4 regions of the Streptomyces sp. NPDC048514 genome follow, and region 4 is predicted to be linked to each of the others. Evidence: riboswitches for the same ligand, from Rfam matches in the RefSeq annotation. Region 4 holds a riboswitch; each other region holds the start of a gene.
The links. Region 4 has a riboswitch for thiamine pyrophosphate ahead of thiO (glycine oxidase ThiO). Riboswitches for the same ligand answer to the same signal wherever they lie in the genome.
Positions count from the first base shown of each region.

Region 1: linked by a shared signal. The riboswitch ahead of ACGFT2_RS07695 (purine-cytosine permease family protein) and the one ahead of thiO (glycine oxidase ThiO) in region 4 are both predicted to bind thiamine pyrophosphate.
Region 2: linked by a shared signal. The riboswitch ahead of ACGFT2_RS16050 (thiamine ABC transporter substrate binding subunit) and the one ahead of thiO (glycine oxidase ThiO) in region 4 are both predicted to bind thiamine pyrophosphate.
Region 3: linked by a shared signal. The riboswitch ahead of thiC (phosphomethylpyrimidine synthase ThiC) and the one ahead of thiO (glycine oxidase ThiO) in region 4 are both predicted to bind thiamine pyrophosphate.

Region 1 covers NZ_JBICWT010000003.1:381,243-383,435, forward strand. Annotated here, with positions in the region: gene ACGFT2_RS07685 (PaaI family thioesterase) at 1-485, opposite strand, end outside; gene ACGFT2_RS07690 (winged helix-turn-helix transcriptional regulator) at 584-1,054, shown strand; TPP riboswitch at 1,284-1,377, shown strand; gene ACGFT2_RS07695 (purine-cytosine permease family protein) at 1,367-2,193, shown strand, end outside.
Region 2 covers NZ_JBICWT010000006.1:347,981-350,173, reverse strand. Annotated here, with positions in the region: gene ACGFT2_RS16050 (thiamine ABC transporter substrate binding subunit) at 1-1,070, opposite strand, end outside; TPP riboswitch at 1,153-1,260, opposite strand; gene rlmN (23S rRNA (adenine(2503)-C(2))-methyltransferase RlmN) at 1,284-2,193, opposite strand, start outside.
Region 3 covers NZ_JBICWT010000011.1:205,007-207,199, forward strand. Annotated here, with positions in the region: gene ACGFT2_RS25035 (YibE/F family protein) at 1-819, opposite strand, end outside; TPP riboswitch at 891-1,068, shown strand; gene thiC (phosphomethylpyrimidine synthase ThiC) at 1,061-2,193, shown strand, end outside.
Region 4 covers NZ_JBICWT010000017.1:157,806-159,998, forward strand. Annotated here, with positions in the region: gene ACGFT2_RS32630 (NAD(P)/FAD-dependent oxidoreductase) at 1-343, opposite strand, end outside; gene ACGFT2_RS32635 (hypothetical protein) at 376-726, opposite strand; TPP riboswitch at 779-890, shown strand; gene thiO (glycine oxidase ThiO) at 888-2,048, shown strand; gene thiS (sulfur carrier protein ThiS) at 2,045-2,193, shown strand, end outside.

The sequences.
Region 1 (2,193 bases), on a different contig from region 4:
GGCAGGGGCAGCAGCATGCAGGTGCTCGTGGCGTGCGCCAGCAGGCGGTCCGCCTCGTCGTACAGGTGGGCCTCGGCGAGTGCGGTACGGCGGCCGCTGGTCAGGACGCTGCCGACGGCACGTACCGTCCCCGTGTCGAGGGTGACCGGGCGCAGGAACTTCACGGCGAGGTCGAGCGAGGTGTAGCCCATTCCGGCCGGCAGTGTGGACTGCACCGCGCAGCCGGCCGCCGAATCGAGCAGGGTCGCGTAGACGCCGCCGTGCACGCTGCCGATGGGGTTGTAGTGCTCCTCGCCCGGCACCAGGCTGAAGACCGCGCGTCCGTGCGCCACCTCTTCGAGACCGAAGCCCAGGGTGGCGCAGACGGGTGGTGCGGGAATGCGGCCGGCGGCGATCTCCCGGAGGAACTCCAGCCCCGAGGCGACGCCGACCGCGGATGCCGAGATCGTGGGGTCCTCCCACTCGTACGTACGCGACCGTCCCATGCGGCTGTGCCTCCTCAGCTGGCTTCAGTCAGCGAAGCTAGCCGTGCCCGACGCTGACTGTCAATGACAAAGCCAGCGTGCTTCTCTACCCTGGCGGCATGAAGTGGCTGGAGATGAGCACCCAGAACTGCACGGTCCAGCGCACCCTCGACCTGGTCGGCGAGAAGTGGACGCTGCTGATCGTGCGTGACGCCTTCAACGGAGTGCGGCGCTTCGACGATTTCCGCCGCCATGTGGGGCTGTCGGAGGCCGTGCTCGCCGACCGGCTCCGCAAGCTGCTGGGCGCCGGCATCCTGCGGACCGTGCCGTACCGGGAGGAGGGCAGCAGGACCCGTCAGGAGTACCGCCTCACCCGCAAGGGCCGGGACCTGTGGCCCGTTCTCGTGGCGCTGCGGCAGTGGGGCGAGTCGTACGTCGCCGACCCCGAGGGGCCGGTCCTGGACATCCGGCACAGCGACTGCGGGGCGCCCGTCCGGGTCGTGGTCGAGTGCTCGGGCGACCACCGCGAGGCGCTCGCCCCGGCCGACGTCACGGTGCTGCCGGGACCCGGGGCCCGCCCGCTGGCCTGAGTCCACGGCGCACAACGCCCCGCCGGGGCCCGGGGGTCGGCGACCGTGACGCCGCCGGGGGCCGCGGGCACACCGAGCGGACGAGACGCCGCCGTACCACCGTCACCGGCCGGCCGCCGCCGTACCGGCTCCCGGGTCAGGCAGCGTGCGCGGTGCGGGCCGTGCAGCGCCCGCGGCGCTCTTCCCCCCCGGCCCGTGCCGGTGTCCGGGCCAGCTATCCTTGCCGCCGTACCTGGACACGGGGTGCCCCACGAGGGGCTGAGATCACACCCGTCGAACCTGAACCAGTTAGGACTGGCGGAGGGATGTCACATGTCATTGCCGCATGCCCATGACGCGGCGGCGGTCGCCGAGCCGGAGCACGTCTTCGACGGGCGGATGCCGGCGGCTTCCGGTGATCTGCGGATGGAGGCGCGAGGCATAACGCCGGTGCCGGAGGACGCCCGCTACGGCAGCCCCGGGCGGTTGTTCACCGTCTGGTTCGCCCCCAACCTGACCATGACCGGCGTGTTCACCGGCACCGTCGGCGCGGCCCTCGGGCTGGACTTCGCCACCGCGCTCCTCGCCGTGGTGCTCGGCACCGTGCTGGGCGCGATACCCACCGCCTACCTCGGCACCTGGGGCAGTCAGACCGGTGCGGGGCAGCTGCCCCTGGCCCAACTGGCCTTCGGCCGGGGCGTCACCCTGCCGGGCACGCTGCAGTGGCTGTCGTCCATCGCCTGGGACGCGCTGATCGGCCTGTTCGGCGGGGACGCGCTGGCCCAACTGTGCGGCCTGCCCTTCTGGGTGGGCGTCCTGCTGATGATGGCGGCACAAGGGGTGCTCGGGGTGCTCGGGTACGAGGCGATCCACCGGCTGCAGACGGTGATGACCTTCGCGCTCGCCGCGTCGTTCGCGGCCTTGGCGGTGAAGCTCCTGAAGGGCGCCCAGCCCGCGACGGCGGCGACGGTGCACGGCGCCGACCGGGCCGGTGCGTTCGTGCTGACCTGCACCGTCGCGCTGAGCCTCGCCCTGTCCTGGGCCCCGTACGCCAGCGACTTCAGCCGTTATCTGCCCCGGTCCGCGTCCCGTCCGCGCATGTTCTGGTACACCCTGCTCGGCGTCGCCGTGTCCTTCGTCGCGGTGCAGGCGCTGGGCCT
Region 2 (2,193 bases), on a different contig from region 4:
AGTGACGTCCACGTCTTGACCCACTGGTCGCGGTTGGCGGCGATCTTGCCGGGGGCCAGGGTCTCGGGGTGCTCGGCGGCCGGCCCGAACTCGGTGAACTCGGCGGGCACCTTCGCGTCCCGCACCACCGGGTAGACGTACATGTTCAGCGGCATGTCCTGCTGGAACTCCTTGGAGACCAGGAAGTCTACGAACGCCTTGGCGCCCTTGGGGTTCGCGGCGTTGCCGAGCACCCCGGCGAACTCGGTCTGCCGGAAGCAGGTGCCGGTCGCCACGCCGGTCGGGGCGGTGCCGGGCCGCTTCTTGGCGTAGATGACCTCGGCGGGCGGGGAGGAGGCGTACGACACCACGAGCGGCCGGTCGCCGCCGGCCTTCCTGCCCTGGGAGGAGCCGGAGAACTCCTGGTAGTAGGCCTGGTCCCAGCCGTCGACGACCTTGACGCCGTTGGCCTTCAGCTTCTTCCAGTAGTCCGGCCAGCCCTTGTCGCCGTAGCTCGCGGCGCTGCCGAGCAGGAAGCCGAGGCCCGGCGAGGAGGTGGCCGTGTTCTCGGTGACGAGGAGGTTCTTGTACCGCGGCTCGGCCAGGTCGGCGAAGGACTGCGGCGGCGTCAGCCTGTGCTCGGCGAACCAGGCCTTGTCGTAGTTGACGCAGATGTCGCCGTAGTCGACGGGCGTGACCCGGTGCTTGTCCTTGTCGAGCTGGTAGGCGGCGCCCACCCGGTCGAGGCCCTTGGCGGTGTACGGCTGGAAGAGGCCGTTGTCGAGGGCGCGCGAGAGGAGGGTGTTGTCGACGCCGAAGAAGACGTCGCCCTGCGGGTTGTCCTTGGTCAGGATGGCCTTGTTCACCGCCTGCCCGGCGTCGCCGTCCTCGAGGACCCGGACGTGGTAGCCGGACCGCTTCTCGAAGTCCGCGAGCACGTTCTTGGAGACGGACCACGAGTTGTGACTGACCAGGGTCACGGTCTTGGCGTCGGCGGACGACTTCCCGCCGGTGGAGCCGCACCCGGTCAGAACGGGCAGGGCGAGCAGGCCGAGCCCGGCGGCCACGGCCTTGAGGGTCTTGTGGTGCACTGGTATGTCCTCCTGGGGGTTGGCCAGGAAGAGACGCGGCCCCGCCCGGACTCCACGAGGGCTCCCGGGCAGGGCGCAACAGCTTGAGTGCTGACCGAACTCCCTACCCAGAATGACCTGGGCGAGGTTCAGAGGGTCTGCGGCCCGATTGCCGCACTCTCAGCGCTGTGGCGCTCCCCTGTCGGAATATGAAGATATGTGGACGCCGTCAGATTACCGTTCGGTGGCGGCGAGCTGACCACACGCCCCGTCGATCTCCTGACCCCGGGTGTCCCGGACGGTGACGGGCACCCCGTGCGCGGCGATGGCCTCGACGAAGGCCTTCTCGTCCTCGGGCCGCGACGCGGTCCACTTGGACCCCGGCGTCGGGTTGAGCGGGATGAGGTTGACGTGCACCGGCTTGCCCCGGAGCAGCCGGCCGAGCCGGTCACCGCGCCAGGCCTGGTCGTTGATGTCCCGGATCAGGGCGTACTCGATGGACAGCCGGCGACCGGACTTCTCGCTGTACTCGAATCCGGCGTCCAGCACCTCGCGCACCTTCCACCGCGTGTTCACGGGGACGAGGGTGTCGCGCAGTTCGTCGTCGGGGGCGTGCAGGGAGATCGCGAGCCGGCACTTGAAGCCCTCGTCGGAGAACCGGTGGATGGCCGGCACCAGACCGACGGTCGAGACGGTGATCCCGCGCTGCGAGAGCCCGAGCCCGTCCGGGGCGGGGTCGGTGAGCGCCCGGATGGCGGTGACGACCCGCTTGTAGTTGGCGAGCGGCTCGCCCATCCCCATGAAGACGATGTTGGACAGGCGCGCCGGTCCTCCGGGCACCTCCCCGTCGCGCAGCGCCCGCATCCCGTCGACGATCTGGTGGACGATCTCGGCGGCGGACAGGTTCCGGTCCAGGCCCGCCTGCCCGGTCGCGCAGAACGGGCAGTTCATGCCGCATCCGGCCTGCGAGCTGATGCACATGGTGACCCGGTCCGGGTACCGCATCAGGACGGACTCGACGAGGGTGCCGTCGAACAGCCGCCACAACGTCTTGCGCGTGGTCCCCTGGTCGGTCGACAGATGCCGGACGACGGTCATCAGCTCCGGCAGCAGCGCTTCCTGCAGCCTGCCGCGCGCCCCGGCG
Region 3 (2,193 bases), on a different contig from region 4:
GAGTACCGCGACCGAGGTGCGAGCCGAAAGCCCGTGGCACATGTAGAGCGCGATGAGCATGATCGCGCTCGCCCCGACAACGGCCACCAGCAGTGGATTCGATCCCTGCAGGATCGCGGGCAGGATGAACAGCGTGAGCACGAGGAAGCTCACGGCCAGCGCCACGAGCGCCATGAGACCACGGAGCCTGCCGACCACGACGACAGCGAGCGCGAAGATCCCCGCGAGCAGTGCCATGGGGAACTTCCGGTTCACATCGGTCACCGAGTACTGCAGGTCCCTGGGCGCCGAGGGTTCGTAGGCGACGACGACCTTCTCGCCCTGGCGCAACTGCCGGGTCTGGTCCGGCTGCACGATCTCGGTGAACGTGCGCCCCTTGTCCTTGCCGGTGCTCACCTGGATGGTCGCCTTCTTGCAGGTGCCCCCCGCTTTCTGCGCGGCCGGACCGTCCTGGGCGGTGGAGGTGTCGCCGGCCGGAGTCCCGCCGGACGCGTTCACCGGCTTGCAGCTCACGTCCACGACCCTGGTGACCGTGGCCTGCTGGGTCTGCCGGTCGAAGCCGACGCCGGTGCGCTTGTGCGACGGGGCTCCCCCGGGCCAGAGCACCACGAGACCGACCAGGACCGCGGCGGTGAACGGGATCAGGATCGCCGCGATGACCTTGCGCAGGTGCTTGGAGACGGGCGCAGCGGGACCGTGGTTGTGGCTGTGGCTGTGGCTGTGCCCGCCGTGTTCGTCGCCCGGGCCGCCGACCGGCCCCGAGGCGTCTGGGCGGCGCGGCTCGGGCGGCTGGTGCGGGTACTGCTCCGTCCTGGTCACCGCCCGATCATCGCAAGAACGACGGGGGCCCACTGTTCACCGCACCGCAAATGACGCTAGCGTGGAGGCACCTTTGCACACGCGGGAGCTCGGAGCACCGGGCTGAGAGGGCGCTGACCTCCGTATACGCGATGTTTCACGTGGAACGAGCCATGTTCCGCGGAAAACGTCGGCAGACGGAAGCCGCTGCGTCGACCGCCGAACCTGTTACCGGGTAATGCCGGCGTAGGGAGTAGGTCTCATGACCAACAAGGACGTAAGCACGCCTGCCTCCGTTCAGGACGACACGCTCCAGGAGGCCGGGAAGTCCATCGGCTGGCACAAGGCGTACGTCGGGGGTTCGCGCCCCGACCTACGCGTGCCGGTCCGTCAGGTGCACCTCACCAACGGGCAGTCGGTCACGCTGTACGACACCTCGGGCCCGTACACCGATCCACTCGTCGACACCGACGTCCGCCGGGGTCTGCCGCCGGTACGGGAGAACTGGATCATCGCCCGCGGCGACACCGAGGACTATGCGGGCCGCCCCGTCCGTCCCGAGGACGACGGGATCAAGCACACCGCGCCGCGTGGCGGGCTGCGCAACCTCGACGCGGTCTTCCCGGGGCGCCCGCGCCAGCCACGCCGGGGCCGCGGCGGCGAGGCGGTGACGCAACTCGCCTACGCGCTCCGGGGCGACATCACGCCCGAGATGGAGTACGTGGCCATCCGGGAGAACGTGTCCCCGGAAGTGGTCCGCGAGGAGATCGCGGCGGGCCGAGCCGTGCTGCCGGCCAACGTCAACCACCCGGAGATCGAGCCGATGATCATCGGCAAGCGGTTCCTGGTGAAGGTGAACGCCAACATCGGCAACTCGGCCGTGACCTCCTCCATCGAGGAGGAGGTGGAGAAGATGACCTGGGCGACCCGCTGGGGTGCCGACACGGTCATGGATCTCTCCACCGGCCGCAACATCCACACCACCCGTGAGTGGGTGCTGCGCAACTCCCCCGTGCCCATCGGCACCGTGCCGCTCTACCAGGCCCTGGAGAAGGTCGACGGCCGGGCCGAGGAACTGACCTGGGAGATCTACAAGGACACCGTCATCGAACAGGCCGAGCAGGGCGTGGACTACATGACCGTCCATGCCGGCGTGCGCCTGGCCTATGTACCGCTGACGGCCAACCGCAAGACCGGCATCGTCTCGCGCGGCGGCTCGATCATGGCCGCATGGTGCCTGGCGCACCACAAGGAATCGTTCCTGTATGAGAACTTCGCCGAGCTGTGCGAGATCCTCGCCGCCTACGACGTCACGTACTCGCTGGGGGACGGCCTCAGGCCGGGCTCGATCGCGGACGCCAACGACGAGGCGCAGTTCGCGGAGTTGCGCACGCT
Region 4 (2,193 bases):
CGGTGGCGAGGACCAGGACGTCGTAGGGCACCGGGCCCGCCTCGGTGTCCAGCTCGTGCTCGGCGGGGCGCACGCCCAGCACCTCGCAGCCGAGCCGCAGCTCGACGCCGAGTGCCTCGAAGTCCACGTCGAAGGCGGAGCCCTCGGCCTTGCCGAGCAGGACGGCCTTCGACAGCGGCGGCCGGTCGTAGGGCTGGTGCGGCTCCGCGCCGATGACGGTCACGGTGCCCGTGAAGCCCTGGTCCCGCAGGGCGACCGCGGTCTGCACCCCGGCCATGCCCGCGCCCACGACGACCACGCGCCGCTCCTCTGCCGGGCTCTCTTGCGCTGTCTGCTCGCTCACCCGGTCACCTTAGACACGTGACGGCGCGTCAGTCAGTGGGCGTGCTCGGTGACCTGCTCCACAACACTCGTACCGGCACCGGTCTGCGACTCCCACTCCCAGGTCTCCTCCAGCCGCACGCGGCCGTCGGGCAGCTCGGTCACCCTCGACACGCAGTGCCCCGAGGACGTCGTCCCGTCCGTCTTGAGCTGCACGTAACGGAAGTCCAGCCGGTCGCCCTCGCGCGTGCCGACCAGATGCCCGCGCGCGACGTCGCCGCCCGCGTAGTCGGCCCAGATCGCGCCGGCCTCCTCGTGGTACGAGAACCGGGTACGCGTACCCACCTGACCTGGGGCCTGATCCGCGACCGGGGCGAGGATCAGTCCGTCGAGCGAGCGGGCCATGACCGGGGCTCCCTTACGTGTGACGAGCGCTGCGGGCTAGGCTGGCCACGGTACAAGCACTCGCGGGAGCCCGGACGCACCGGGCTGAGAGGGAGGCTGGCGGCCTCCGACCGTACGAACCTGATCCGGGTCATGCCGGCGAAGGGAGGGGCTGGACGCCCATGTCCTCACGTACGTCCGACGTCCTCGTCATCGGGGGCGGAATCATCGGCCTGGTCACGGCCTGGCGTGCGGCGCAGCGGGGGCTCGCCACGGCCGTGGTCGACCCCGCGCCCGGCGGCGGGGCCGCCCAGGTCGCGGCCGGGATGCTGGCCGCGGTCACCGAGCTGCACTACGGCGAGGAGCGGCTGCTCGCCCTGAATCTGGAGTCGGCCCGCCGCTATCCGGACTTCGCCGCCGAGCTGGCCGACCTCACCGGCCACGACCTCGGCTACCGCCGCTGCGGCACCCTCGCGGTCGCGCTCGACGCCGACGACCGCGCCCACCTGCGGGAACTGCACGCGCTCCAGCAGCGCTCCGGCCTCGCGGCGGAGTGGCTGACGGGGCGGGAGTGCCGGCGCCTGGAGCCGATGCTGGCGCCGGGGGTGCGGGGTGGCCTGCGGGTCGACGGTGACCACCAGATCGATCCGCGGCGACTCACGGCGGCCCTGGTGACCGCGTGCGAGCGGGCCGGGGTGGTCTTCCACCGGGACTGGGCCGAGCGGCTCGACGTGGTGCGGGACCGGGCCGCCGGTGTCACCACGACGGACGGCACCGGGCTGCGCGCGGACCGGGTGGTACTCGCCGCGGGGAGCCTGAGCGGACGGCTCGCGGGGGTGCCGGAGGCGCTGCTGCCGCCGGTGCGGCCGGTGAAGGGGCAGGTGCTGCGGCTGACCGTGCCCGCCCGGTTCGCGCCCTTCCTGAGCCGCACCGTGCGGGCCGTGGTCCGCGGCAGCCATGTCTATCTGGTGCCTCGCGAGAACGGCGAGCTGGTCGTCGGTGCCACCAGCGAGGAGCTGGGCTGGGACACGACGGTCACGGCCGGCGGTGTGTACGAGCTGCTGCGCGACGCCCACGAGCTGGTGCCGGGCATCACCGAGCTGCCGCTCACCGAGACCCGCGCCGGACTGCGGCCCGGCTCCCCGGACAACGCGCCGCTGCTCGGGCCGTCCGGCCTGGACGGCCTGCTGCTGGCCACCGGGCACTACCGCAACGGGGTGCTGCTCACGCCGGTCACGGGGGACGTCATGGCGCACGCGCTGGTCACCGGTGATCTCCCCGAAGAAGCCCGCCCGTTCACGCCGAAGCGATTCGGCGCCGTCCTCTCGGAGCAGCCCGTATGACCCCCTCCGTCACCATCTCCGTGAACGGGGAGCGCCGGGACGTCGCCCCGGGCACCCCGCTCGACTCCCTCGTCGAAACGCTCACCGCGGCGCCCTCCGGGGTGGCGGCGGCCGTCAACGAGACCGTCGTCCCGCGCACCCGCTG